DNA from 4 places in the Rhizobium sp. ERR 1071 genome. Region 2 is predicted to be linked to each of the others. Evidence: predicted binding sites of a transcription regulator. Region 2 holds the regulator's gene; each other region holds the start of a gene.
The links. Region 2 encodes PhoB, which activates phosphate uptake and scavenging genes when phosphate is short. Its sites were predicted from a motif close to TGTCATNNANCTGTCAT; they were not measured.
Positions count from the first base shown of each region.

Region 1: FBZ99_RS05595 (phospholipase C) is a predicted target of PhoB. The motif match lies at 3,474-3,490, and genes of this name have one in related genera.
Region 3: FBZ99_RS27450 (DUF2794 domain-containing protein) is a predicted target of PhoB. The motif match lies at 3,713-3,729, and genes of this name have one in related genera.
Region 4: phnC (phosphonate ABC transporter ATP-binding protein) is a predicted target of PhoB. The motif match lies at 5,276-5,292, and genes of this name have one in related genera.

Region 1 covers NZ_VITM01000002.1:52,228-59,456, forward strand. The annotation lists gene FBZ99_RS05585 (GNAT family N-acetyltransferase) at 1-298, shown strand, start outside; gene FBZ99_RS05590 (cytochrome-c peroxidase) at 356-1,738, opposite strand; gene FBZ99_RS05595 (phospholipase C) at 1,758-3,386, opposite strand; gene cysE (serine O-acetyltransferase) at 3,714-4,529, opposite strand; gene FBZ99_RS05605 (WD40 repeat domain-containing protein) at 4,607-5,596, opposite strand; gene FBZ99_RS05610 (CobW family GTP-binding protein) at 5,596-6,699, opposite strand; gene FBZ99_RS05615 (creatininase family protein) at 6,840-7,229, opposite strand, start outside.
Region 2 covers NZ_VITM01000003.1:532,904-540,132, reverse strand. The annotation lists gene pstC (phosphate ABC transporter permease subunit PstC) at 1-1,263, shown strand, start outside; gene pstA (PstA family ABC transporter permease) at 1,260-2,594, shown strand; gene pstB (phosphate ABC transporter ATP-binding protein PstB) at 2,610-3,425, shown strand; gene phoU (phosphate signaling complex protein PhoU) at 3,476-4,189, shown strand; gene phoB (phosphate regulon transcriptional regulator PhoB) at 4,221-4,904, shown strand; gene FBZ99_RS12685 (GcrA family cell cycle regulator) at 4,994-5,521, opposite strand; gene FBZ99_RS12675 (aspartate aminotransferase family protein) at 5,946-7,145, shown strand; gene argF (ornithine carbamoyltransferase) at 7,219-7,229, shown strand, end outside.
Region 3 covers NZ_VITM01000011.1:121,613-128,841, reverse strand. The annotation lists gene FBZ99_RS27465 (ABC transporter permease) at 1-1,195, shown strand, start outside; gene FBZ99_RS27460 (Bax inhibitor-1/YccA family protein) at 1,391-2,131, shown strand; gene FBZ99_RS27455 (GNAT family N-acetyltransferase) at 2,250-2,807, shown strand; gene FBZ99_RS27450 (DUF2794 domain-containing protein) at 3,290-3,691, opposite strand; gene FBZ99_RS27445 (DUF1223 domain-containing protein) at 4,024-4,767, opposite strand; gene acnA (aconitate hydratase AcnA) at 5,024-7,229, opposite strand, start outside.
Region 4 covers NZ_VITM01000003.1:908,079-915,307, reverse strand. The annotation lists gene FBZ99_RS14640 (DUF1045 domain-containing protein) at 1-670, opposite strand, end outside; gene phnE (phosphonate ABC transporter, permease protein PhnE) at 860-2,206, opposite strand; gene phnE (phosphonate ABC transporter, permease protein PhnE) at 2,215-3,195, opposite strand; gene phnD (phosphonate ABC transporter substrate-binding protein) at 3,278-4,189, opposite strand; gene phnC (phosphonate ABC transporter ATP-binding protein) at 4,285-5,139, opposite strand; gene FBZ99_RS14615 (pyridoxamine 5'-phosphate oxidase family protein) at 5,364-5,918, opposite strand; gene FBZ99_RS14610 (DapH/DapD/GlmU-related protein) at 6,009-6,626, opposite strand; gene phnL (phosphonate C-P lyase system protein PhnL) at 6,623-7,229, opposite strand, start outside.

The DNA of each region.
Region 1 (7,229 bases), on a different contig from region 2:
GCTGGCGATCGATCCCGCCTATGAAGGTAAGGGCATCGGCTCGGCGCTGATGCGCGCCGCCATCCTGGAAGCCAAGAAGCGCGGCCATGGCGCGATCCTGCTCGTCGGCGATGCGCCTTACTACGAGCGTTTCGGCTTCTTTGCCGCAAAGACGCGCCATCTCGTCATGCCGGGGCCGTTCCAGCGCGAGCGCTTCCTGGCCCTCGAGCTCAAGGAAGGGTGGCTCGACAGCGCCGCCGGCATGATCGTCGCCAGCGGCCGCAAACTGGCCCAGCCGCCGATAGCAAAGGCTGCATAAAGGACTCGAACAGTCTCGACGTATTATAAGGCCTCCGCCGCCCGGTCGGAGGCCTTATTATTTCGCAGCCTTCACGCTGTCCTTTGTCGGGTCATAGCCATCCGTCAGCGTTTTCAGGAAGGCGACGACATCGGCTATCTCGGCGTCGTTGAGGGCTGGGGCATCGCCGGGCTTGCGGTTCATCGGGGCGTCGATGACATCGATATTCGCCCGATACTGCGCTGGCAAATCATCATATTTCAGCACCTTGCCGCTCGCATCCTTCGGATAGATCTCATCCGGGTTGGTATCGCGCTTGACATAGAAACGGGTCACATCCTCAAGGCTCCGATAGACGCCATTGTGGAAGAAGGCATGGCGGGCCGCGACATTGCGCAGCGTCGGCGTCTTGAACAGCCCGCAATTCTGCGGCTGGGCGGAATAGGTGTCGTTGCGCAGCGGGCCGCAAATGCCGGTGTCGTAGTAATGCGCATCGGCATTGGCCGGAATGGCCGGATTGCGCGGTGCGGCGAGTGCCTCGAACTCGAAATCGGTAAAGTTGGGCATCTGCCCGTCGCCGGTCATCTTATCGAGATGGCAGGAGGCGCAATTGCCCTTGTTCGCATCGTCGAAGAGCTTCAGACCCCGCGCTTCTGCATCCGTCAGCACTGCCTTGCCGCGCAGATAGTAGTCGTACTTGCTGGTATAGGGATGGAAGGAGCTGTCCTCGATCTGATAGCGGGCGAGCGCGAAGCCGATCTCGGAGATCGTCATGTCCTGATCGCTGAGGATATTGTCGCCGAAGAGCGCCGAAATCTCCTTGCCGTAACTCTCTTTCAGCTTGGCATAGACGGCGGCCGCATCGGCATTCGCCATCTCGAAGGGTGAGATCATTGGCTGCAGGGCCTGTTCCTCCAGCGAATCGACACGCCCATCCCAGAACATGCCGCCCTGCGGCACGAGGTTTGCTGCGGCTGCCGCATCGGCCTTGACGACGGCCTGGGCGGTCATCGGGCCGGCGACGGCGGCCGGAGCATTGGCCAGAGCCACGCCCGACGCTTCGGTCATCGGCGATGCTTCCGCCGCTTCGTCGGCAGCGCTCTCTTCTCCGATCGAGAAGGATGGCGTCGACATTTTGTAGGCGAGGCTCGGCACTGCGCGGATACCCGGCTGATCGAGATGCGGGCCACCGAGCTGGACGGCACGGTCGTTGGCCGGCGCGTAGTGGTTGGCCGGATCGTGACAGGTCGCGCAGGACATCTGGCCGCCGCCCGAGAGTGACGGATCGAAGAACAGCTTCTTGCCGAGTTGCGCCACCGCGCTCAGCGGCGCCTGGTCATCATAGCCATCGGTTGCCGAAGCACTGGCGGCCGGTTCGTTTGCCATGCCTGCAGCCGCACCCGCAAGCGACAGGCCCGCGAGTGCGATGAGCGGCAGGAGACGGCGGTAGGTCAGGGGCATTTCCGTCTCCCTTCTGGATTTACGATGCCTGGTTGCCGGTCTTTGGATCGAGGATCAGCTTCGGCGCGTCACCTTTGGACCAGTCGAACATGGTGTTCAGCGAGCCCGAGAGCACATCGAAGGAGCCGCCGCCGAGGCGGGCGCCGCCCATCCAGTTATCTTCGATGAAGCGCATGACGGAGGTCTGGTCCGTCAGCGTGTGATCGACGAAGTTGACCTTGGCATAAGGCGAGATGACGAGCAGCGGCTGGCGCGTGCCGTAGCCGCACCGTCCCTGCGCCGGCTGGCCGTTGACGCCGGGCAGGGCAGTGCCGGTGGAACAGCCGTCGCCGCTCAGAACGTCATAGCCTTTGACGGGGATTTTCGACGGATTGACGACCGCATGGGCATGATCATACCAGCCGTCGGAATCGTCGTAGAGGATAATGATGGCGGTGTCCTTCCAGTCCGGCGAATTCTGCACGGTGTTGACCACCTGTGTGACGAATTCCTGCTCGTCGAGCGGATCGGAATAGCCGGCGTGGCCATCTTGATAGGCCGGTGCCTTCAGGAAGCTGACGGCGGGCATATTGCCGTTCTTCAGGGCCGCGTAGAAATCCGTCATGTCGTACTGGTGATTTGCCGCATCGGTCGTGCCGATCGTTGCCACCGAAGACGGACGCGCATGTGTCGGGTTGGCCGTTGAGGCGTAATACTGGAACGGCTGGTGATGCGGAATATAATCGGTGTAATTGACCTTGGTGATGGCCGATGTAGTCGCGCGCTTGCAGCCGGTCGTGCCGTCCGGGTTGGTCTGCGAGAGGTCGAAGCCGCCCTCGAAGAAGCCCCAGGTGATCTTGTGCTCGTTCAACATGTCGCCGATGTTCTTGCCGTACATCAGCGCCGTCTGGCCGACCGAACAGACGTCGCCCGTCGGATCGAAATCGCTGATCGCGGTCCAGCCGCCATTGCCGTCGGGCACGATGCGGCCCTTGGAATAGGTGCCGTCGCTTTCCAGCGTATAGCCGGGCGGCAGGATGGCGCCATTGGTCTGGCCGGAGATCAGGTTCAGCGCGCCGGGGGTCGAAGGGCCGAAATTGGTGGAGAAGGAATTGTCGTTCAGCGCATAGTGCTGGGCATAATTCCAAAGGGCCGTGACGGTGTTACCGTCGTAATAGCCCATGACCTGACCCTTGGTGCCGAAGGCGCCGGCAGCACCCTTGGTGCCCTTGCCGGTATTGGCGGGGAAGAGGTCCATGGCGAAGTTGTTGTAGGCGGCCTGTTCGGCGGTATAGCCATGGTTCTGCGACTGGGTTGCGGCCTGCGTGCGGTCGAGCCGGAAGGGGGCTGCCGCATCGGCGCCGTTTGCCGTGTTGGTTTTGTTCGGATTGTTGTCCAGAAGACCGGCATTGGCGAGCGTATTGATATCGGTCGGCGTGTTGTCGGCGGCCTTGAATGCCGGTTCGCCATCGACGTTCGCTGCCTTGGGGTAGGTCGCGAAATAATGGTCGAAGGAGACATTTTCCTGGAAGATAACGACAAGATGCTTGATGGGGGTCGCGGTATTCGGCGCCGGCGCCATATCGGCGGCACCGGCGGCGGAACAGAGCAAAACAAGGGTAAGCGCGCTGCCGGCTTTAAGGGCGGCGCGACGTGAAAAACTGGTCATCGTCATATCCTCTTCGAGTGGGGGCATTGCTCCGGCGCATTTGCGCCACGCCGGGCATAGAGAACCCTTTCGAGCTATCAATGGAGCATGACAGTTCCATGAAGGGTAAGGGGAGCGTTTCCGGTGCTACCTTATGTCACGGACTGGTGGCGGGGCGCTTCCTCACCCGCCCTCGTGCTTCGAGACGGCCCTTCGGGCCTCCTCAGTATGAGGGCTGATCTGCGTGCCTCGTCACGGAACTTGCTCCGCCTCATGGTTAGGTGCAGCGGAAGAGCACCGAAAACGACGATGCCTCGAACCACGAGGTGGCCACAGTCCCAGGCGAAATCAGATATTCTGATCCATCGTCTCGGCCGGGATCTCGTCGGCGCGATGGATACGGACAACTACAGCCGGTACGCCTGCGACCGTGCAATGCGGCGGTACGGGTTTGACGACGACGCTGCCAGCGGCAACCTTGCTGAAGGCGCCTACCTCGATATTGCCGAGGATCTTGGCGCCGGCGCCGATCATCACGCCGTGGCGGATCTTCGGATGACGATCGCCGCTCTCCTTGCCGGTGCCGCCGAGCGTCGCATTCTGGAGGATGGACACTTCATCCTCGATAACGGCGGTTTCGCCGATGACGATGCCGGAGCCGTGGTCGAGCATGATCGACGTGCCGATCTTCGCAGCCGGATGGATATCCGGGCCGAAGACGAGAGAAACGAGATTGGAGAGCCAGCTGGCGATTTCCTTGCGGCCTTCCGCCCAGAGCGCATGAGCGATGCGGTGCGTCTGCAGGGCATGGAAGCCCTTCAGGTTCAGCAATGCGTGCAGGTAGGTCGTGCAGGCGGGGTCGCGGGTTCGCACCGCGACAAGATCCGCTTCCGTTGCCTGCAGGATGACGGGATATCGCTTGAGTACATCGGACAGCAGCGAAAGCATGTCACCATGCTCGATCCTGACGACGCAGAGCCGGGCGGCGAGAATGTTGGCAAGGCTTTCGGCATTGGAGTTTCCGTCAAGCAACTGCGCTCGCAGCAGCGACGCAAGCGTCGGCTCGCGCGCCGCCAGTTCCGCGGCTTCGCAACGGATCACGTCCCAGACATTTTCGGCTGGGGCAGGCGCATTTCCGGCGATTGCCGTTCCTGACTGAGGCATGATCCCGTCTCTCTGTATCTCATTGTTTTCACGCAATTCCGGACGGAAAACCGCTGCGCACTTTTCCTGGAATTGCTTTAACCGGAAATGTCCACAACGCCGCAGTCGCCGGCTTCGGAGGCGAAGGCGAGCAGCTTGCCGGACTTGCTCCAGCTCATCGATGTGATCGCACCCTTGCCGGGCCGGCGCAAGAGCGCTTCCTTGGCGTCGCCGATGCGAACCGCAAGGATCATACCATCGATGAAGCCGATGGCGAGAATATCCTCGGCGGGATGAAATTTCACGGAAGTCGCCATGATGTTCGCGCGCGTGCCGAGCTCGAGCGGCGCCTTGCCCATCGGGCCGTCCTTGCCCTGGAAGGGCCAGACGATCGCGGCCGGTGCGCCGGAGGAGGCAAGCCACTTGCCCTTGTTGGACCAGGAGAGCGACTTCACCTTGGCGGGATAGCCCGTCATGCGCATATGGCGGGCTTCGGCGCCGGGCTTCGTGTCCATCTTCCAGCCGTGCAGGGCGTTTTCCTGCATGGTGGTGACGATGAACTGGCCATCCGGGGAGAAGGTGACGCTCGTATGGGCACCCTTCCATTCCAGGTTGATCGGCTGCGCGCTCATGCCCACCCAGTGCAGGGATACGCCATTATAGCGGGCAACCGCGATGCGCAGGCCCTTTGGTGCAAAGGCAATGCCTTCGACGGTGCGTTCTTCCGGAAACTCTTTCGTCGTCCTATCGGAGAGCCGTACGAAGGTGCTCTTGCCATAGGAATAGGCGACGGAGCCCTGCGGGCCGGCTGCAAGCTGACTGATCCATTTGCGCGGCGCTTCGGCCAGTACCGCCGTGCTGCCGTCGGCTGCGATCCTCAGAACCTTGCCGTCCTCGCCGCCCGAAATCAGGCTTTCGCTATAGGGATCGCGGATGCAGGTCAGCATCCCCTGATGGGCTTCGGTAACCTTCTCGCCACCTTCGAGGCGGTGGATCGCGCCGGCGGCGCTGGCGAAGAAGGGGGTGTCACCTAAAAATTCGACGGCCAGAACGTGGCCGTCGATATCAAGCGGAGCAACAGTCGGCATCAGGCAGACGCCTCACACGCCTTGAAGCTGGCTTCCAGCTTTTCGCGGTCGAGCTCGCGGCCGATGAAGACGAGGCGACTTTCATGCTTCTCGCCGTCCTTCCAGGGGCGCTGATGATCGCCTTCGATGATCATGTGCACACCCTGAACGACGTAGCGCTCCGGATCGTCCTTGAAAGCGATGATCCCCTTGAGGCGCAGGATATTCGGGCCTTGCGTCTGCGTGACCTTCTGGATCCAGGGGAAGAAGCGCTCCGGGTTCATCTCGCCGCCACGCAGCGAAACCGACTGCACGGTGACGTCGTGGATCGGCGACAGGCCGTGGTGATGATGGTCGTGATCGTGGTGGTGATGATCATGATCGTGGTCATGGTGGTGGTGATCGTGATCATGGTCGTGATGGTGATGATCGCAATCCGGGCCGCAGACGTGATCCTCGTGGCCATGCTCGAGGAAATGCGGATCGTTTTCCAGCGCGCGTTCCAGATTGAAGGCGCCCTGGTTCAGCACCCGGGCGAGCTCCACGCCGGAGCGGGTCGTCTTGTACACGCGGGCAGCCGGGTTGATGGCGCGGACGATGTCCTCGATCTGTGCGAGCTCTTCCGGAGAGACGAGATCGGACTTGTTGATGACGACGACGTCGGCAAAGGCGATCTGATCTTCAGCCTCGCGGCTGTCCTTCAGGCGCAGCGGCAGATGCTTGGCGTCGACGAGCGCTACGACGGCGTCGAGTTCCGTCTTAGCGCGGACGTCGTCGTCCATGAAAAAGGTCTGGGCGACCGGAACCGGATCGGCAAGGCCTGTCGTTTCGACGATGATGCCGTCGAAGCGGCCGGGGCGGCGCATCAGGCCTTCGACGACGCGGATGAGGTCGCCGCGCACTGTGCAGCAAACGCAGCCATTGTTCATTTCGTAGATTTCTTCGTCCGACTCGACGATGAGATCATTGTCGATGCCGATCTCGCCGAATTCGTTGACGATGACGGCGTATTTCTTGCCGTGGTTTTCCGAAAGGATGCGGTTGAGCAGCGTCGTCTTGCCGGCACCGAGATAGCCGGTGAGAACGGTGACGGGAACGGGCTTTTGCGTGGCTGTTTCGGTCATGGGAGCCTCGAAATATGGAAGGTTGCCCCGGGGAGCAGACATTGGTCGGGTTCCATATAAGGAGTTGGCGACGCCAGTTCAAAGGCTTTTATATGTTATAAGATCACATTGGGTTGCGGGCAGGCGGATTGACCCTGCGCTTAAGTCAGGGTCGTCGCATCGAATTTATTGATATCCTCAAGCAGTTCGACGAGACCTTTGACGGCATGCGCAATCAATCGCTCCCCTTTTTCCGCCGTGGCCACGGCCGCGTTGCCGACCACACCCTGGCTGCTCAGATCGGCCATTTTCCAGCCGAAGGCGTGAGGTCCATAGGCGCGCAGATGCTTGAAGCCCTTGATGAACTCTGATTGCCGTGACGGGAAGTTTGCCGCCTTCGATATGTCAACCTTTTCCGGATGGAGGGCAAGCATGACCGATGTCTCGATATCGCCGCCGTGAATGTCGATGGCTTTGTCATCCGGCGCAATCAGCCCATCCGGCATGCCGAAACGCGTCCAGCTGGTGGCGACCGCCAGCATGTCGAAGCG
Region 2 (7,229 bases):
GTGACCAAATCCTTTCCCGAGGAGGTTCAGTCTCTGCCGCCGGCTGAGCTCAATCTCAGCTACGGCATGGTGCGCAGCATCGCCCGCGGCATGCGCATGCTCGATAGCCAGGAGCTTGCCGATGTCGATGGCGGCAAGGCCGATCTTCAGTTGCTGCTGGCGCAGAAGGGCGTTCCACTCGCCGTACGCCCCACGGGCTACATGATCGAGGCCGCGAATAGATATAATGGCATGCGCGAATTGAGCCGCATGGTCATGGCGGCGGCGGCGATCGTCCTGTCGTTGCTTTGCGCGGCCCATGGCCTTCACGCGATTGCGCCGCGTTTTCGCGCCCGCAACCGGGTCGAGCAGGTCATCCTCGGAGCCCTGATCGTTGCCTCCTCCATCGCGGTGCTGACAACGGTCGGCATCGTCGTTTCCATGCTTTCGGAAGCGGCGCGTTTCTTCAGTATGGTGCCGGCCAGCGAGTTCTTCTTCGGTACCGTCTGGGACCCGCGCTTCACCGGCGCCGGCGCGCAGACCTCGGGCACCTTCGGTCTGATCCCGCTCCTGGCAGGTACGGTCTATATCGGCTTCGTCGCCATGCTCTTTGCCGTGCCTATCGGCCTGTTCGCCGCGATCTACATGGCCGAATATGCCTCGGCTCGCGTTCGCTCCATCGCCAAGCCGATGCTGGAGGTTCTGGCCGGCATTCCAACGATCGTCTACGGCTTCTTCGCCCTTGTCACAGTCGGCCCCTTCCTGCGCGATATCTCCGCCGAGATCGACGGGCTTATGACCGGAAACTACAGAAGCTTCATCGAGGCGCAGAGCGTTTTGACGGCTGGCTTCGTCATGGGCGTGATGCTCATCCCTTACGTCTCCTCGCTGTCGGACGATATCATCATGGCCGTGCCGCGGTCGCTGCGCGACGGCTCGCTCGGCCTCGGCGCCACCCGCTCGGAAACGGTCAAGCGCGTCCTGCTGCCGGCCGCTCTTCCCGGCATCGTCGGCGCGCTGCTGATGACCGCGTCGCGGGCGATCGGCGAAACCATGATCGTGGTGCTGGCCGCAGGCGTTGCCGCGCGCATGCAGCTCGATCCCTTCGAACCGATGACGACGGTCACGGTGAAGATCGTCAATCAGCTGACCGGCGATCTGGAGTTCACTTCGCCGCAGACGCTCGTCGCCTTCGCCCTCGGCATCACGCTGTTCTGCCTGACGCTGTGCCTCAACGTCTATGCGCTCTACATTGTCCGTCGATACAGGGAGCAATACGAATGAGCGACGTCGTATCTTCCTCTCAGCTCAACATGCCGCGCGGTCTGACGCCGGGTGCGTCTGTACACCGCGATATCGGCATTAAGCGGCGCTATGCCGCCGAGCGTCGCTTTCGCGCCTATGGGATGACCGCCGTCATCTTCGGTCTCGTCTTCCTTATCATCCTGGTCTCGACCGTGGTCCGCACAGGCTATACCGCCTTTGTCCAGACTTCGATCACCCTGCCGATCGAATTTACCGAGAAGGTAATCGACCCGACGGGTAAGCGCATGAACGATCCGAAGGTGCTGATCGCTGCCAATTACCCCGTACTGGTGCGCGATGCGTTGGTGAAAGCGCTTGGCATCGATCCGGCCAATCGCACGCTTGTGCGCGAGGCGATGGCGATGGTGTCGGACAGTGCCAGGATCGTGTTGCGCGACAGAGTCGTTGCCAACCCCTCGATCATCGGGACGACACAGAACGTCACATTTCTGGCCAGCGCCAACATCGATTCCGCCAACAAGGGGCAGATCGATCTGACCGTCAGCGAGAAGGATCGCAAGATTTCCGACCGCCAGGTCGCATGGATGAAGCAACTCAGCGAAAGCGGCGCGCTTCACAAGGCCTTCAACAGCGGTCTCTTTCTGTCGGGCAATTCGAGCCGGCCGGAAGCCGCCGGGCTTGGTGTCGCGCTGATCGGCTCGCTCTACCTGATGCTGACCGTTCTCGTGCTTGCCTTGCCGGTCGGCGTTGCTGCCTCGATCTATCTGGAAGAGTTCGCACCGAAGAACCGGCTGACGGATCTGATCGAGGTCAACATCAACAATCTCGCTGCCGTCCCCTCGATCGTCTATGGCCTGCTGGGTCTCTCGGTCTTCATCAACATGATGGGGCTGCCGCGCTCGGCATCGCTGGTCGGCGGCCTTGTACTGAGCCTGATGACGCTGCCGATGATCATCATCGCCACGCGCTCGGCCTTGCGTGCCGTGCCGCCGTCGATCCGCAGCGCGGCGCTCGGTCTTGGCGCATCGCGCATGCAGATGGTCTTACATCATGTTCTGCCGCTCGCGATGCCTGGCATTCTGACGGGCACGATCCTAGGGCTTGCCCATGCGCTCGGAGAGACCGCGCCACTGCTTCTGATCGGCATGGTCGCCTTTGTCGCCAATTATCCGGCATCGCCGCTCGATCCTTCGACGGCGTTGCCGGTGCAGATCTATATGTGGGCGAGCGAAGCCGAGCGAGCCTTCGTCGAAAGAACGTCCGGCGCCATCATCGTGCTCCTCTTCTTCCTCGTCGCGATGAACATCGGCGCCATCCTGCTGCGCCGCCGCTTCGAGCGGCGCTGGTAAGGGAGGGCGCACGAAATGAACATGATGACGGAAGCTGCCAGCGAAAGAGCCTTGGCCAAGAAGATGACGACGATCCCTTACAAGATGATCGGCCAGGACGTTTCTGTGTTCTACGGCGACAAGCGGGCGCTCTTCGACGTCAATCTGAAGATCCGCGCCAATACGGTCACGGCCCTGATCGGCCCTTCCGGCTGTGGCAAGTCCACCTTCCTGCGCTGCCTCAACCGCATGAACGATACGATCGAGACCTGCCGCGTCACCGGCAAGATCACGCTCGACGATCAGGATGTCTACGACGACAGCATCGATGTCGTGGAATTGCGCGCCCGCGTCGGCATGGTCTTCCAGAAGCCCAACCCGTTTCCGAAGTCGATCTACGAGAACGTCGCCTACGGCCCGCGCATCCATGGCCTGCATCGCTCAAAGGCCGATCTCGAGCATATCGTCGAAACCAGTCTGCAGAAGGCCGGTCTATGGGGTGAGGTGAAGGATCGGCTCCATGATGCCGGCACGAGCCTGTCGGGCGGCCAGCAGCAGCGCCTCTGCATCGCGCGCGCCGTTGCTGTCAGCCCGGAGGTGATCCTGATGGATGAGCCGTGCTCGGCGCTCGATCCGATCGCAACCGCCAAGGTCGAGGATCTCATCCACGAGCTTCGGGAGAATTTTACCATCGTCATCGTGACGCATTCCATGCAGCAGGCCGCTCGTGTCTCGCAGCGTACCGCAATGTTCCATCTCGGCCACCTGGTCGAGGAGAACGACACCGATAAGATGTTCACCAATCCCGACGATTTCCGCACGCAGGATTACATCATGGGCCGTTTTGGTTGATGATGGCAGGCGCGCGGCTCCTTTCACACAGTTCACTTGAGGATAGAAAAATGGTCTCCACTCACATTCTCTCAGCCTATGACGAAGACCTGAAGTTTCTGACGCGTCGCATTGCCGAAATGGGCGGCCTGGCCGAGCAGATGGTTAGCGACAGCGTACGCGCTCTCGTCAACAGCGACGCGGCCCTGGCCCAGAAGGTCATCTCCGACGACGTCGTTCTCGACCATGCCGAGCGCGAAGTTGGTGACAAGGCGATCGTCACCATCGCTCGTCGTCAGCCGATGGCAGCGGACCTGCGCGAAATCATGGGCTCGATCCGCATCGCCTCCGATCTGGAGCGCGTCGGTGATCTCGGCAAGAATACCGCAAAGCGCGTCATCGCCGTTCAGGGCACGGGCGTGCCGCGTCGTCTCGCTCGTGGCATCGAACACCTCTCCGAACTGGCACTGAGCCAGCTCAAGGAAGTTCTTGATGTTTACGCGACCCGCTCGCCCGATAAGGCCGTGTCGATCCGCGAACGCGACGAGGAAATCGACGCCATGTACACCTCGCTCTTCCGCGAGATGCTGACCTACATGATGGAAGATCCGCGCAACATCACCACCTGCACGCATCTTCTCTTCTGCGCCAAGAACATCGAGCGCATCGGCGACCATGCCACCAACATCGCCGAGACGATCTATTACATGGCGACCGGTGCTCAGCCGGAAGGCGAGCGCCCGAAGGACGATACCGCCAACACCGTCGGCGCAGTGACGGAATAATCTGGAAGCGAAGAAAGGAGACCATAGGCGCATGGTTCCGAGAGTTGCTGTTGTAGAAGACGAGGAAGCGCTTAGCGTTCTGCTGCGCTACAATCTTGAGGCCGAAGGCTTCGAGGTCGACACGATCCTCAGAGGTGATGAGGCCGAGCTGCGTCTCCAGGAGCGCATCCCCGATCTCCTGATCCTCGACTGGATGCTCCCCGGCGTGTCCGGCATCGAGCTCTGCCGCCGGCTGCGTATGCGGCCGGAGACGGAGCGCTTGCCGATCATCATGCTGACGGCTCGCGGCGAGGAAAGCGAGCGCGTGCGCGGACTTTCGACCGGCGCGGACGATTACGTCGTCAAGCCGTTCTCGACGCCGGAGCTGATGGCCCGCGTCAAGGCGATGCTGCGGCGCGCCCGCCCGGAGGTTCTCTCCACGGTGCTGCGTTGCGGCGATATCGAGCTGGACCGCGAAACCCATCGCGTCCACCGCAAGAGCCGCGAAGTCCGGCTGGGGCCGACAGAATTCCGCCTGCTGGAGTTCCTGATGTCCTCGCCAGGCCGCGTCTTCTCGCGTTCGCAGCTACTCGATGGCGTATGGGGGCACGATATCTACGTCGATGAACGCACGGTCGACGTCCATGTCGGCCGTCTGCGCAAGGCGCTCAATTTCTCCAATATGCAGGATGTCATCCGTACCGTTCGCGGCGCGGGCTATTCCATGGAAGCCTGAGCGGCTTGCCGCTCGGGTGTTACTAAATAGCGGCGGAAATAGAAAAACGGGCCTCGAGGGGCCCGTTTCTCTTTGTCTTGCGGTAACTTTCAGCCGTTGTTGCGACGGCGGTCATGCACCGGCTGGTAGGCCATGCGCTGATGATAGGTGCAGTAGGGCGACGAATCCGGGCTGTCATTGCCGCAGAAGTGGAAGTCGTCCTTCAGCGGATCCCCGACCGGCCATTTGCAGGTGCGTTCCGTCAGCTCCGTCAGGCCGAGGCGGCGGGAGATCGGAACGACGACGTTCGATGCCGGGCGATACTGAATTTCATTGACGGAATCGATCTCGATCTCTTCCTTCAGCATGGTTGCACCCTGCTGGCGGGCGACCACGGTGCGGGTAGCGACGCGCGAGCCGTAGGTCGTTGCGCGAGGAGCCGCGGCACTGCGCTTTGGCGTGCGCGTCGCGGTTGCCGTGCCGCCCGCCTTCGCTCGGCCAGGAAGGTTCAGGCGGTGCACCTTGCCGATAACGGCATTACGGCTCACGCCACCGAGCTGCGCAGCGATCTGGCTGGCGCTCAACCCTTCGGACCATAGCTTTTTCAGCTTCTCGACGCGTTCGTCTGTCCAATTCATGCCCTGTCTCCGCTGTCGCGTTTCCGATGGCAGAATCCCTCACCATTGCCTCGCATGGGAACGAGGCGCGAAACGCTCTAAAATTGTGGTGACTAGTTCCGCCGCATGCAGTCTAGCAATTGCTTTTTAACCTAGTGTGAGGCTGACTCCGTGACAAGAGTCGCGAGAATCTTGAGGAATCGATTTCGAGGTTTTCCCCAACTTGCTGCCTAGGCGTGGCATTTCTGCAATAGGCGCCGCCGAACCTATCTCTTTTGCCCGCAAGCGCTATCTCGCACCTGCTAAAACGCCAGTTTTGTTGACATCGCGATGCAAAACATCAATAGTGCCCGGGCCGCCGCAAGGCGGCATTTTTGATTTTTTCGGACCCGTTTCATCAAATCGAAGCGATCGGTCCTTAAAGTTGTGATCAGGAGATATGGCCATGGCCGAGACCACGCCGCTTTATGACACCTATATGCGCGCTCCGTTACGGTTCGAGCGAGGCGAGGGCGTCTGGCTGGTCACCGAAAATGGCGAGCGCTACCTCGATTTCGCAGCCGGCGTCGCGGTCAACTCGCTCGGTCACGCCCATCCTCATCTCGTCGCCGAATTGAAGGCCCAGGCCGACAAGGTCTGGCACCTGTCGAACCTCTACGAGGTGCCCGGTCAGGAGAAGCTGTCGAAGCGGCTGACGGAAGCGACCTTCGCCGACAAGGTATTCTTCACCAATTCGGGCGCCGAGGCGCTGGAATGCGCCATCAAGACGGCGCGGCGCTATCAATTCGCCAAGGGGCATCCCGAAAAGTTCCACATCATCACCTTCGAGGGCGCCTTCCACGGCCGCACCATCGCGACCATCGCCGCCGGCGGCCAGGAGAAGTATATCGAGGGCTTCGGGCCTAAGGCACCGGGTTTTGACCAAGTGCAGTTCGGTGATCTCGATGCCGTGCGTGCCGCCATCACGGATGCGACAGCCGGGATCCTGATCGAGCCGGTCCAGGGTGAGGGCGGCATCCGTCCGGCCACCAATGAATTCCTGCGCGGGCTGCGTGAGATCTGCGACGAACACGGCCTGCTGCTGATCCTCGACGAAGTACAGTGTGGCGTCGGCCGCACTGGCAAGCTTTTCGCCTATGAATGGGCCGGCATCAAGCCTGATATCATGGCTGTCGCCAAGGGCATCGGCGGCGGTTTCCCGCTCGGTGCCTGCCTTGCGACGGCGGAAGCCGCCTCAGGCATGAAGGCAGGCACCCACGGTTCCACCTATGGCGGCAATCCGCTCGCCATGGCGGTCGGAAATGCCGTTCTCGATATCGTGCTTGCCGAAGGCTTCCTGCAGCATGTGCGCGATGTCTCGCTGGTCTTCCGCCAGGGGCTCGCCTCGCTCAAGGATCGTTTTCCTGACATCATCGAGGACGTTCGCGGCGAAGGTCTGATGCTCGGCATCAAGGCGGCCATTCCGCAGGCAGAGCTGCTGCAGGCTATCCGTGCCGAGCATCTGCTCGGCGTGCCGGCCGGCGATAACGTCATCCGCCTTCTGCCGCCGCTGGTCGTCACCGCCGAAGAAGCACGCGAAGGTCTTGCCCGCCTGGAGCGTGCCGCCGAGCGTGCGCGCGCAGCTCGCACCAAGAAATCGGCTTGAGTTCAACGCCCGTAGATGGGGCGTTCCTGCCCCACGCGGGCGTTATTGTTTTTTCTGGAGCACAGGTAAGGACATGGCTTCTCC
Region 3 (7,229 bases), on a different contig from region 2:
CCTGCTCTCCTGGCTTGCCCGCCGCAGCCCGCGCGTGCGCTCGCCCGCGCTGCGCCTGGCGATCGGCAACATTCATCGGCCGGGCGCGCTCACCTCGTCCGTCGTGCTGTCGCTCGGCCTTGGGCTGGCGCTGCTGGTGACCTTGACACTGATCGACGGGAATATGCGCTGCGAGCTGATGGGGCGCATGAGCGAACAGGCGCCGAACTTCTTCTTCGTCGATATTCAGGGGCCGGAACTGGAAGGCTTCCGCAAGATCGTCCTCGACATCGACCCCAAGGGCAAGCTTGTCGAGGCGCCAATGCTCCGCGGCCGGATCGTCGCCTTCAACGGCGAGGATGTCACCAAAATGAAGGTGCCGGCCGCAGGCCAATGGGTGCTCCGCGGTGACCGCGGCATCACCTATGCCGATACAGTGCCGGAAAACGCCTCGGTCACGGAAGGCAAATGGTGGGACAAGGATTATAGCGGCGAACCGCTGGTCTCCTTTTCCGAAGACGAAGGCAAGGCGCTCGGCCTGAAGCTCGGCGACAAGGTGACCGTCAACGTGCTTGGCCGCAACGTCACCGCCAGGATTGCCAGCTTCCGCAAGGTTCAATGGCAGTCGCTGTCGATCAATTTCGTGATGATCTTCTCGCCCAACACCTTCAGGGGCGCTCCGCACGCCTGGCTGGCGACATTGACCGACACTTCCGCCACCTCGGAACAAGAAGCGGCGATCCTGAGGAAAGTCACCAATACCTTCCCGACCATCACAAGCGTCCGCGTCAAGGATGCGCTCGATGTCGTCAACACGCTCGTGGGACAGCTGGCGACGGCCATTCGTTCCGCCGCATCTGTCGCACTCATCGCCTCGGTGCTGGTGCTGGCCGGTGCGCTCGCGGCCGGCAACCGCGCCCGCACGCATGACGCCGTCATCCTCAAGACGCTCGGCGCGACGCGGGCAACATTGATCCGTGCCTTCAGCTACGAATATCTGATCCTGGGCGCCGCAACCGCCATCTTCGCGCTGATCGCCGGCTCCACATCCGCCTGGTACATCGTCAGCCGTATCATGCGGCTCCCTTCTGCCTTTCTGCCCGATGTCGCTTTCTCCACGCTGGTTATCGCGCTGATTTTGACGGTCGGTATAGGCTTGATCGGTACTTGGCGGATTCTCGGGCAGAAAGCAGCGCCTGTTCTGCGCGAACTCTGATTCGTTACGGAGACGAACCGGAAGCCGGCAAAACGGCTCGATATTACATCGATTTAACATGCGCCGGATCGCTTGACCCTTGTGTATGAGGCCCGAAAGCCTCATATTCTGTGCAGGCATGCTGAGCTCCGCAGCGGCGCCTGGGCCTTGAAAGACCCGACACCGTAATCAAATCGGAGCTTGAAAGAGGAAAACATGGCTGACTTTCGCAATTACCAAAACCGGGCGCAGAGCGGTGCGCAATCCGGTGCGATGATAGACGAGGGCCTTCGAGCCTACATGCTCAAGGTCTATAACCTGATGGCGCTGGGTCTGGCGATCACGGGTGTTGCCGCCTATCTCTCCTTCTCGCTCGCTTTCGCAAACGGACAGATCACGGCCTTCGGCCAGGCGATCTATCTGAGCCCGCTGAAGTGGGTGGTCATTCTCGCCCCGCTCGCAATGGTCTTCTTCCTGAGCTTCAGGATCAACCGCATGAGCGTGGCCGCCGCGACGACGACCTTCTGGGTCTACGCCGCGCTGGTGGGCCTGTCGCTGTCGTCGATCTTCATCATCTACACCGGCCAGAGCGTCGTGCAGACCTTCTTCGTGACCGCCGCCTCCTTCGGCGCGCTGTCGCTCTACGGCTATACGGCCAAGCGTGACCTGTCGGCGATGGGTTCGTTCCTGATGATGGGTCTCTTCGGCCTGATCATTGCGACGCTCGTCAACATCTTCCTGGCTTCATCCGCGCTGCAGTTCGCCATCTCCGTGATCGGCGTCCTGATCTTCGCAGGCCTCACCGCCTACGATACGCAGCGGATCAAGGAAATGTACTACGAAGCCGACGACGTGACCGTGGCCGGCCGCAAGGCGATCATGGGCGCCCTGTCGCTCTACCTCGACTTCATCAACCTGTTCATGTTCCTGCTGCAGTTCCTCGGCAACCGCCGTTAATTGCAGCATGAAATGAGACACGAAAAGGCGGCTTCGGCCGCCTTTTTTATTTGCCTGGGCACAAGCGCTGCGATTTTATGGCAACCGTCGCAAATTCGCAGATCAGGCAATAGAAACAATGTCCGTCAGCCTCCGCAGTGCAACCTTAGACGACCTTCCCCACATCACCGCCATCTACAGAGATTCCGTTCTGAACGGCACGGCAAGCTATGAAATCACGCCGCCGAACCAGGAGGAAATGACGGCGAGGTTCGAGGCAATTCGTGACAAGGGCTATCCCTATCTGGTCGCCGAAGACGATACCGGCGCGTTTCTCGGCTATGCCTATGCCTCCGCTTTCCGCACGCGGCCGGCCTATCGCTGGATGGTGGAAGATTCGATCTATCTGGCGCCCGAGGCGCGCGGGCGCGGCATCGGCAGACTGCTGCTCCATGCCCTGGTGGAAAACTGCCAGACGCTCGGCTTCCGCCAGATGATCGCCGTCATCGGCGGCGCCCACCCAGCCTCCATCGCCGTACATCGCGCGGCAGGCTTTGCCGAAGTGGGGCTGCTCAAGGGTACCGGCTACAAGCACGGCCGCTGGTTGGATACCATGCTGATGCAGAAGGCGCTCGGGGACGGCGCGGAAACCGATCCGGATCCATCGGTCTATCCTGGGACATTGTTTGGGGAGTAGTGTCAGTATCGGACCTATGAGTCCGCGGAGCCTGTGATACCCCCTCTGTCACTTCGTGACATCTCCCCCACAAAGGGCAGGGCTATCGCATATGGAGGCGGATGAGCACCATAAGCTCCTTCTCCCCTTGGGGAGAAGGTGGCCCGAAGGGTCGGATGAGGGGGTTATCGATTTGAATTCATGGATTTTTGTGGTCTTGGCGGGCACCCCCTCATCGGCCTGGCGGCACCTTCTCCCCGCTGGGGAGAAGGGGACGGCGGCGATCTCCGCTCATATGCGATAGCCCTGCCACAAGGGGGGAGATAGCTGGGAGTTTGCCGCTCGCCCATCACAGACAATAAGGCGTGATTTCGGCAGACTCGATGTACCATGAGGCGAAGAGGCTGCTCCAAATTACCAATCTCCCCCTTGTGGGGGAGATGTCCCGATAGGGACAGAGGGGGTGTGGCACTATCAGCCAGCACACAGCCAACGACGAGAAACTACTTCTCTACCAACTTCAGCTGCTTGTCGAAAACCTTCAACACTTGGCTCAGCTCATGACCGCGTTTCAGGATCATGCCGTTGGTATTGACGACTGAGAAGGCGCCCTGCTTGGCTGAAAGCTTCGGATTCTTTTCGATGCGGAAGAGCGGCATTTCGCCGGAGCGTTTGAAGACGGAGAAAACCGCCTTGTCCTTCAAATGGTCGATGGCGTAGTCGCGCCACTCGCCCTCGCCGACCATGCGGCCATAGATCCAGAGAATCGCATCAAGCTCCCGGCGATGAAAGGTCACCGGCAGCGGGTCCTTGCTCTGTTTGTATTCTCTGAGATCAACGACGACGGATGAATTGGTATCGACGGAACGGCTTTCACCGTGTCTCAAATCCGGCTGATCAGTCATCAATCCCCCAGGGGCTATCTCATGACAGGAGAATGACAGTTTGCCTCAGCCGCATCAAATTGCAAGACGGCTGACGGCTCACAATTTCTTTCCCGGCTGTGAAAGCACCTCGTCAACGCCGCATTTCAGACAAAACGACGCCCAATTTACAGGAAGTATAGGCAGCCGTTTGGCGCCGCCGCGTCAAACGGCCCGGCTGGGGCGCATCGATTAAACCCCAGCCCCGAATGCGTCCTCGCCGGGCACCTCCCCTTTTTGGCGCCAGCCAAAATAGGGACCCCTTTTGGCATCAGTTCAAAATGGAAGACCTCCGGCAAAGCTGGAAAAATCGTTCAGCCGTCCGAGCCTACCGTCAGAACAGTCGCCCCGAGAATGGCAGCCGGATCGCCTGAAGATGTCGACGACTGCAGCAGAATCGCAAGGCCTCGCCGGCCAGCCTTATCCAGCACGGTGGACGGCAGCACGAGGCTCATGGCCTTGCCGTCCCACATGCCGACTGTTTCGACATCGGATACCGCGTGCATATAGGCAATCTGCTGGCCGGTATTTTCGCCGCCCTTCGGTGCCACCATCTGTTCCTTATCGAAATAGACGGCAACGACATTCGCCTTGCCCTGCCCAGCGCCGATCTTGATCTCGAGCTCGTCGCCCTTCATGGCAGCATTCACCGGAACCGTCAGCCCCTCGCCAAGGCGCACAAAGTCATCCAGTTTGACGTTGATGCCATTGAGATCGGCGCCGTTCATATGGTCCCTGCCATTGACGATCGCCTGCGGTGTATAAACCCCGCTGCGCCCCATCGTGCGGGCATAGGCGTATTGCCGCGCCGTATTGTCCTTGGATGCCATCGTGTCGTTCCAGCCGAGATAGTTCCAGTAATCGACGTGATAGGCGAGCGCCACGACATTGCCCTGGCGGATCAGCTTACGGAAGGCAGCATCGGCGGGAGGGCAGGAAGCGCAGCCCTGCGAGGTGAAGAGTTCGACGACGCCCTTGATCTTCGGAGCCTCCTGCGCATGCAGCGAACTTGCGAGCCCAATGCCTGCCAGAAGTGGAGCCAAAAATCGAAGGCGCATTCTATCTTACCTCTGCATCCAATCTCGAGCGCCGTCTGCCTACACGGGCTCTGCAAAACTCGCGCTTCTTGGGGCGACCAGGCCACATCAAGCCCGAAAAATCTGAAACAAGAGATAATAGTTTAACGCGATGACGCAAAGTCACGATGGGGTGAGGCCGGGGTGAGCAGAAGTCTCGCAGTACACATCACCGTGAAAAACAAGAGGCCGCCGGAAGAGTTTTCCGGCGGCCTCCCATAACAGCGTTTAATGCCTATCAGGCAGCGAGATCACGCAGAACGGTCTGCAGGATGCCGCCGTTGTTGACGTAGATGACCTCATCCAGCGTATCGATACGGCAGATGATCGGAACATCCTTCACCGAACCGTCGCCATAGGTGATCTTGGCGATCTTGCGCTCGCGCGGCTTGATGTTCTCCAGGCCTTCGATCGTCACGAGTTCGTCGCCCTTCAGGCCGAGGCTTGCCCAGGTGGTGCCTTCCTCGAAGACGAACGGGATGACGCCCATGCCGACGAGGTTCGAACGGTGGATGCGCTCGAAGGACTGGGCGATGACGGCGCGCACGCCGAGCAGGTTCGTGCCCTTGGCAGCCCAGTCGCGCGAAGAGCCGTTGCCGTATTCGACGCCTGCGAAGATGACGAGCGGAACGCCCTCGGCCTTGTACTGCATGGCCGCATCGTAAATCGACGTCTCTTCCTTGGACGGATAATGGATGGTGTAGCCACCTTCCTTGCCGTTCGGGCCGAGCATGTGGTTGCGGATGCGGATGTTGGCAAACGTGCCGCGCATCATGACTTCATGGTTACCGCGGCGCGTGCCGTACTGGTTGAAGTCGGCAACGCCGACGCCATGACCGAGGAGGTAGGAACCGGCCGGCGAGGCCGCCTTGATCGAACCGGCCGGAGAAATATGGTCGGTGGTGATCTTGTCGCCGAAGAGGCCGAGAACGCGCGCGCCCTTGATGTCGGAAACGCCGGCGCCCTTCTTGCCCATGCCCACGAAGTAGGGCGGGTTCTGCACGTAGGTCGAGTTGTCGTCCCACGCATAGGTCTGGCCCGGAGGAACCTGCACGGCCTGCCAGTTGGCGTCGCCCTTGAAGACGTCGGCATACTTGGTTTCATAAAGCTCGCGGGTGACGTACTTCTGGATGAACTCCTGAACCTCGTGCGAGGTCGGCCAGATGTCCTTCAGATAGACCGGCTTGCCGTTCTGGTCTTCGCCGATCGGCTCCTTCGTCAGGTCGAGCTGCACCGAGCCTGCGAGCGCGTAGGCGACGACGAGTGGCGGCGAAGCGAGATAGTTCGCCTGGACGTCGGGCGAGATGCGGCCTTCGAAGTTGCGGTTACCGGAGAGGACGCCGGCAACGATCAGGCCCTTGTCGTTGATCGTCTTCGAGATCGGCGCCGGCAGCGGGCCGGAATTGCCGATGCAGGTGGTGCAGCCGAAGCCGACCAGGTTGAAGCCGAGCTTGTCCAGATCAGCCTGTAGGCCGGACTTGGCAAGATATTCGCCGACGACCTGCGATCCCGGCGCCAGCGAGGTCTTGACCCACGGCTTGCTCTTCAGGCCCTTGGCAACGGCGTTGCGGGCCAGAAGGCCGGCAGCGATCAGCACCGACGGGTTGGAGGTATTGGTGCAGGAGGTGATGGCAGCGATGGCAACGTCGCCATGGCCGATGTCGAAATCCGTACCTTCGACCGCATAGCGGTTGGAGAGCTGGCCCGGCTTCTTGTATTCGGTTTCGAGCGAGGTTGCGAAGCCGGAAGCGATGTTTTCCAGCGCGATGCGGCCTTCCGGACGCTTCGGACCGGCCATCGACGGCACGACGTCGCCGAGGTCGAGTTCCAGCGTGTCGGTGAAAACGAGATCGGAACCGTCATTGTCGCGCCACATGCCTTGGGCCTTGGAATAGGCTTCGACGAGTGCGATACGGTCCTTGGCGCGGCCGGACATGTTGAGGTAGTTCAGCGTTTCCTTGTCGACCGGGAAGAAACCGCAGGTCGCGCCATATTCCGGACCCATGTTGCCGATGGTGGCGCGGTCGGCGAGCGGCATGTTGTCGAGGCCGGGGCCGAAGAATTCGACGAACTTGGAAACGACACCCTTCTTGCGCAGCATCTGCACGACGGTCAGAACGAGGTCGGTCGCGGTGACGCCTTCCTTGAGCTTGCCGGTCAGCTTGAAGCCGATGACTTCCGGCAGCAGCATGGAGACCGGCTGACCGAGCATGGCGGCTTCAGCCTCGATGCCGCCGACACCCCAGCCGAGAACGCCGAGGCCGTTGATCATGGTCGTGTGCGAATCGGTGCCGACGCAAGTGTCGGGATAAGCGATCGTTTCGCCGTCTTCTTCCTTCGTCCAGACGGTCTGGCCGAGATATTCGAGGTTCACCTGGTGACAGATGCCGGTGCCGGGAGGAACGACGCGGAAGTTCTTGAATGCCTGCTGGCCCCACTTCAGG
Region 4 (7,229 bases), 380 kb from region 2:
GCAGCCAGGAACGGACGGTAAAGGGAGCACTACGCTCTTCTTCGACGAAGACGGCGAGGCCGGAGATATCGAGCGGCTTGCCGGTATGTTCGGCGAAGCGCTCGGCGAGGATTGCCTGCAATTCGGGCTGACGCTCGGAAGGTACGCGTCCCGTCAGCGTCATGTGGAAGCGGAATTCGTCGTTGACGTAAGGATAGCCCCAGCGCAGCAGATTGGCGCGCTGCGGCTCGGTCAGGCCTTCCGGCTTGCGTCGCGCGATATCGTGATCCGACAGCGGCGCGCGGAATGGCTCGAAGGTCTTGACGACGCGCGAGGCGAAATCCTGCAGCGGCTGGTAAACGGAACCGGGAACGAGCGCAAAGAAATGGCCGAGCTGGCCAAGCACCAGCTCCGGAATGGTGAAAGCCTTGGTTTGCGAGGCGAATTCGGCGGCGACTTCGAGGAGATCGCGCTCGGTCACAGAAGCGGCTAGCTCGAACGGCGCCTTCAGCGTGGCATGGAAGCCGTAGCGGCGCGGATCGGCCGTCAGCTCGGCATGACCTTCCGGCAGCGGCGCCATGGCCTTGTCTGAAAAAATCTCATTCGAAAATGCATCGCGGCCCAGCCAGCGGGCAGCGAGAGATGTCAACGGATCGTCTTTGGGCGGCGTGAAATAGAGAGCATAGCGCAAGGCTGCATTCCTTGGAAAAATCGGCTGCGCGAGACACTGTTGGGTGATTTGCGACAAACCGCAAGAGCAGCAAGGCAGCAACGGTTCGAATCCGGCTAAAGCCAGCTTGGCCGCTGCGGTCTTGCCGGCCTGCGCTATCGGATTCCCGTGACAGAATGATGATGCGGAACGATTTTTTCCCGTTCTTTTTTATTTCGTTCGCGTGCCCATCAGCCGAGAGCGCAGGGCGTTGGATGCGGCGTCGAACAGGAAGACAACGATGAGGATCAGCAGCACCATATAGGCGACGTTTTCCCAGTTGGCATTGGTGCGCATTGCTTCCCAAAGTTTGAGGCCGATGCCGCCCGCGCCGACGGCGCCGATGATGGTCGCGCCGCGCACGTTCGATTCCCACTGGTAGAGCGTCTGGCTGACGATGACGGGCACGATCTGCGGCATGATCCCGTAGCGATGCACGAGAATGGTCGGCGAACCGGTGGATTTCACGCCTTCGCGCGGCTTGTTGTCGATGTTCTCGAGGCCCTCGGAATAGAGCTTGCCAAGCGTGCCCGTCTCGGTGAGGAAGATCGCGCCGCTGCCCGCGAGCGGGCCGGGGCCGAAGGCGCGCGTCAGGAACAGCGCCCAGATCAGCATGTCGACCGAACGCAGGAAATCGAAGAAGCGCTTGAGGATCTGGTTGACGAGTCGGCTCGGCGTGATGTTGCGAGCCGCCAGGAAGGCGAGTGGGAAGGCCGCGAGCGAGCCCAGCAGCGTGCCGAGGAAGGCCATGACGATGGTCTGGAACAGCTTGGTCCAGACGTCGCCATGCTGCCATGCGCCATTGTTCCAGATATTGTCGAAGGCCAGCGAGAGATTGGACTGAGCAGGATCGAGCCGCGGCCCCGAAACGATCAGGCTGATGACTTCGCTCGCCGGCTTGTCGAAGAAGGGCGAATGCGTATCGAAGACGAAGTTGGCCCAGCCGATGAACCGCTTGCGGATCTTCACGCGGTCGGTGGAAATGCTGGCGTCGCCTGCAAAGCCGAGATTGACGAGAATATTGTCGTCATAGACGGTCATCCAGCTTGGAACGGGCTCGGAACCGACGATTTTCGGCACATCGCCGGCAATATCGATCGGAATCGTGATGCCATGCGCGGTCACGATGGCCTGCGTCTTGGTGACGGTTACCGTGCGGCTTGTGCCGCTGACAGAAACGGTCATGCTGCCATCGGGATTGGTCTTCACCCAGTCCGGGTTTGGATTATCGCCCAGGGGCGAAAAGCGCGGATATTTGATGCTGATCTTGTCTCCGGAGATGCGGAATTCCGGCTGCACGTCATAGCTCACCCATTCGCTGAGATAGATGCCGACGCGCTCCCAATGCGCTTCCGAAATGACCTTCGGCAGGTCGAAGAACCACACGGCATAGATGCCGTAGAGGATGACGCCGATTAAGATCATCAGCGCGCCGAAGCGCTGGCGGAAGGACCGGTGAAGAACTTCCGGGTAACGCGCTTCGATTTCCTGCATGCGGCCGGCGTCGATGACGGACATGGATAACCTCAATGCTGCAAAAGGAAGGCATGCTCGCCGACGAGGCGGCGGCGGAGCCATGCGGAAAACTGGTCGACGGCGATGATCGTCAGGAAGAGAAGCAGCACCAGCGCCAATGTCTTGGCGCCGAAACCGCGTGAAATCGCAAGTTTGAGCTCCTCGCCGATGCCGCCGCCGCCGACGGCGCCGATGATGGTTGAGGCGCGAACGTTGATCTCCAGACGCAGCAACGCGTAGGACATGAAGTTCGGCAGCACTTGCGGCAGGGCGGCAAAGCGCACGCGCTCGCTCCAGCTCGCGCCGACGGCACGCATGCCTTCGTCAGGCTTCATGTCGATATTCTCGACCACTTCGTAGAAGAGCTTGCCAAGCGCGCCGATCGTATGCAGGCCGACGGCGATGATCGCGGCGATCGGGCCGATCGACAAGATCGCCGAAAACAGGCCGGCGATGACGATTTCCGGAAAGGCGCGCAGAAGTTCCATGATGCGCTTCGTCACCAGCCGGATCGGATGGGACGGCGACATGTTGCGGGCGGCAAAGAAGCTCAAGGGTACGGCAAAGACGAAGCCGATGATGGTCGATACCAGTGCCACGTTGATCGTGATGATCATCAGCTCGAAATATTCGGGGATATAGAAATCGCCCCAGACATAGACGCGACCGAGCGGGAAATTGAATTCCTCGCCGCCGGCGCCATTGGCCCCGTTCGGGCTCGGCAGGTCGAAGAGCGCGCGGTAGACGTCGGCCCAGTCCTTCGGAATGAGCCAGCTCAGGAAATCGAAGAGATGCGGCAGGCGGTCAAAGAAATGCCCGGCGTTGTTTTCGTCGGCGAAGCGCACCGAGCTGACGAAGGCGACGAGCAGGATCACGAGACCGATGCCGGTGTAGAAGCGGCGCTTGGCCACCATCTTGCTCCAGGCGTCGCCGATCTCCTTGGCGCTCTGTGGCGCGCTTTGCATGTTCGGGTGCGTATCGGCGATCGTCATGAAATCCTGCCCTTGTGAATAGCAAAGGGTGTGAATAGCAAAAGGGCGGCCGTTGCCGGCCGCCCAATTATAGGAATGCGGATCAGCCGCCGATGGCAGCCTTACGAACGTCGATGACGGCGTTGTAGAAGTCCGGAGTAACCTTGACGTAGCCCTTGAAGTCGCCGCCTTCGATGGCGTTGAAGCACTTGGCGTCAGCCGTCGGGAGCTTCATGAAGAAGTCCGTCAGCTTCGTCTGCCATTCGGTGCCGAGAGCGTTGCGAACGACGAGCGGGCCGTTCGGGATCAGCGGCGAACGCCAGACTTCGACGAGCTTGTTCGGATCTACGGCGCCCTTGTCGACTTCCTTGCGGAAGGTACCGGAGGTGAAGCCGTCCTTGAAATCGCCAACACCCGAGGAGTCGTCGACAGCAACATCGACCTTGCCGTCGTAAGCGGCGAGCAGGTTGTTCTCATGGCCGCCATTAAACTGGGTCGAGCCGAAGAACTTGTCGTTCGGCACGCCGGTGGTCTTCGGAATCTGCGTCAGCGGAACAAGGTAGCCCGAGGTGGAGTCCGGGTCGGCGTAGCCGAGCTTCTTACCCTTGGCGTCCATGATCGTCTTGATGCCGGAAGACTTGAGGGCGAGGCCGATCGAGTAGTAGCCGGTCGAACCGTCGGTCTGCTGCGTCGTCAGGATCGGGGTAACGGCCTTCGGGTCCTTGATGGCGACGGCTGCGTAGCCGGACGCGCCGAGTTCGGCGAAGTCGAGCGTGCCGCCGAGCAGGCCCTGGATAACGCCGTTATAGTCGGCGGCCGGGAACAGCGAAACCTTCTCGAAACCGAATTCCTTCTTCAGGTGGTCGGAAAGGCAGGCGTAATTGCGCAGGCGATCGGCTTCGTTTTCGCCGCCGAGAATGCCGATGCGCAATTCCTTGAGGTCTGCTGCGTTGGCAGCAGCGCCGACTGCGAGCGCAACAAGCGCCGTAGCGGCAAAGAGTGCTTTCTTCAACATGGGTTCGTCTCCTGATTAACCGGTGTCCCCGGATGTCTTCGGTCTGATAGAAGAAATGCGCCCTTGACGCGGGCCTTCGATCCCGGCCGTCCCTCTCAGAGACCGGCCAGTGCCAGCGGTTGCGGGCCGGCAGATTCAGTCGCCGCGGCTTGCACGGCTGGATCGGCAATGTTGATCGATGTCGACGTCATGGTCTCGTCGATGCCGGCGCCGTCCTTGTCGGTGCCGTAGATTTCCTTGACGGCGGCTGCCGTCAGATCGGCCGGCTTGCCGTCGAAGACGACTTTGCCGGCCGCCATGCCGACGATGCGTTCGCAGTAGTTGCGCGCCGTATCCAGCGTATGCAGATTGGTGATGACGGTGATGCCTTCGCGCTCATTGATATCGCGCAGCGCATCCATGACGATCTTGGCGTTCAGCGGATCGAGCGAGGCGATCGGCTCGTCGGCCAGCATCATCTTCGGCTGCTGCATCAGGGCACGGGCGATGGCAACGCGTTGCTGCTGGCCGCCGGAAAGCGTGCCGGCCATCTGCAGTGCCGTCTGCTCGATGCCGAGGCGCTCCAGCGCCGCAATCGCCTCGATGCGCTCCTCGCGGGTGAAGACCGAAAGGAGACTCAGCATCGTCGAACGATGGTTGAGGCGGCCGAGCATGACGTTGGTGAGCACGTCGAGGCGCGGCACCAGATTGAACTGCTGGAAGATCATGGCGCAATCGCGCTGCCAGCTGCGCAGTGCACGACCGGTCAGCTTGGAGACTTCGGTGCCGGAGAAATGAATGGAGCCGGAACTCGGATCGGCCAGACGGTTGATCATGCGCAGCAGCGTCGACTTGCCGGCGCCGGAACGGCCGATGACGCCGACCATCTGTCCCTGCGGTATGTCCAAAGTCACGGAATCGACGGCGAGCTTGTTGCCAAACCGGCGTGAGACATTCCTGAGTTCGAACATAGTGCTTCCCTTTCGCGGCTCCCGGGCTGCAGAAATTTCAGCGGTACCGGTGCTAAGAACGGGCGCGTGCCCCTGTCTCGAAAGGAGTTTCGAGGGGGCTGGCGCCAACCACAAGGCAACCGATTAGTCCCGCTTCATGAAGCTCCAATGTCAGTTTTGTGTAACTGCTGTTACAATTCCCGGCGATTTTGCAAGATTAGCCGGCTGAGAGCTTTCCTTTAAGTTTAGCCGTCAAACATGCCGGTCGGCAGACCGTCTATGCTGAAGCTGTTCTTCTCGCGCCGGTATTCCTCAATGCCGTCGGGACCCTTGGCTTTCGCCCATTGGTCCAGGCTCGGCCGTTCGCCTTCATAGGTGAAAAGCGGCACGCCGAAACCGCAGGACGTTTGTACGAGATCGAAGTCCAGCCACACAATCTGCCGTGCGCCGAGCGGCTCCTGATCCGCATAATGATCGTGTAGCAGTTCCCGATATTCGGGTGTTGATCGATGGATGATCCGCCCGCGGCCATAGAGGCGGAGGATCATCGGCGGCCCTTCGACGGCGCAGAACATGACGGTCAGCCGTCCGTCCGCCTTCATATGCGCTGATGTTTCGTTGCCGCTGCCGGTGCGGTCGAGATAGATGACGGTGTTCGGAGAGATGATGCGCAGGCACAGTGTCTCGCGGGGCGAAACATTGACACGGGAATCCGATGTTGCGGATGCCGTGAAGAAGATGTGTTGCCGCGCGATGAAATCGCGCAGCCGATCGTCGATGCTGGAAAACTGCTTTGCCATGAAAACTCCTCTCGATCCCGCATTGAAAGGACCGGCTAAGCTGGATCGCTTGTCAGCGCCTTGCAAGTCCGATGAGGGTGGAAACCGTTCTCAGGCTTCGTAGCGATCCAGAAATTCCTCCGCCGAAAGGGCGCGGAAATCCGCAAGCGCTGTGCGCAGGCGATCGTGATCCCAATCCCACCATGAAAGCTTGTCCATTCGCGCGCCGACCTCGGACGTGAAACGCTCGCGGATGAGCTTGGCCGGCACACCGCCGACGATGGTGTAGGGCGCAACGTCCTTGGAAACGACGGCGCCGGCTCCGATGACGGCACCATTGCCGACTGTCACGCCGGGCAGCACGGTCGCGCCATGCCCGATCCAGACGTCATGGCCGATCACAACCCGGTTGTCGCGCCGCCAGGTGAAGAACTCCGTCTCCATATCGGCATCCGGCCAGTAGTCGGCGGCGCGATAGGTGAAGTGGTGCAGCGTCGCGCGCCATGTCGGATGGTTGGTGGCATTGATGCGCACGGCGGCGGCGATGTTGACGAACTTGCCGATCGTCGCGCACCAGACCGCACCATCCTGCATGATGTAGGAATAGTCGCCCATCTCGACTTCATCGATGCGGCAGCGGTCGGAGACTTCGGTATAGCGGCCGAGCGTCGAATTGTTGACGCTGGCCGACGGGCTGATGAAGGGCGTCTCGCCCAATTTGCGGCTCATGCGGCGGCCTTCCGCGGCGAGAACTGCGAGACGTCGAGAATGCGGCTGCCGACGGCTTCGCGCACTTCCTCGTCATGGAAGATGCCGAGCAGTGCGACGCCGGCTTCCTTCTTCTGCTCGATCATGTCGACGACGACGGCCCGGTTACGGGCGTCGAGCGACGCGGTGGGCTCGTCGAGCAGCAGGATGGCGTGATCGGTGATGAAGCCGCGGGCGATGTTGACGCGTTGCTGCTCGCCGCCGGAAAAGGTGGCGGGCGGCAGCTGCCAGAGTTCCCTGGGCAGGTTCAGCCGTGCAAGCAGTTCCGCTGCCCTGTCGCGGGCATCGGTCACGCTCACACCGCGGGCGAGCAGCGGCTCGGCGACGACATCGATAGCGGCAACGCGCGGCACCGTGCGCAGGAACTGGCTGACATACCCCATGGTCTGGCGGCGGACGTCGAGCACGGTACGCGGATCGGCTGTCGCAAGATCGACGATCCTGCCCTTGTGCGTGACAAGGATCTGGCCGCTGTCGACGGCATAATTGCCATAGATCATTTTCAAGAGCGAGCTCTTGCCGATACCCGACGGGCCGCCGAGCACGACGCATTCGCCCGAAGCG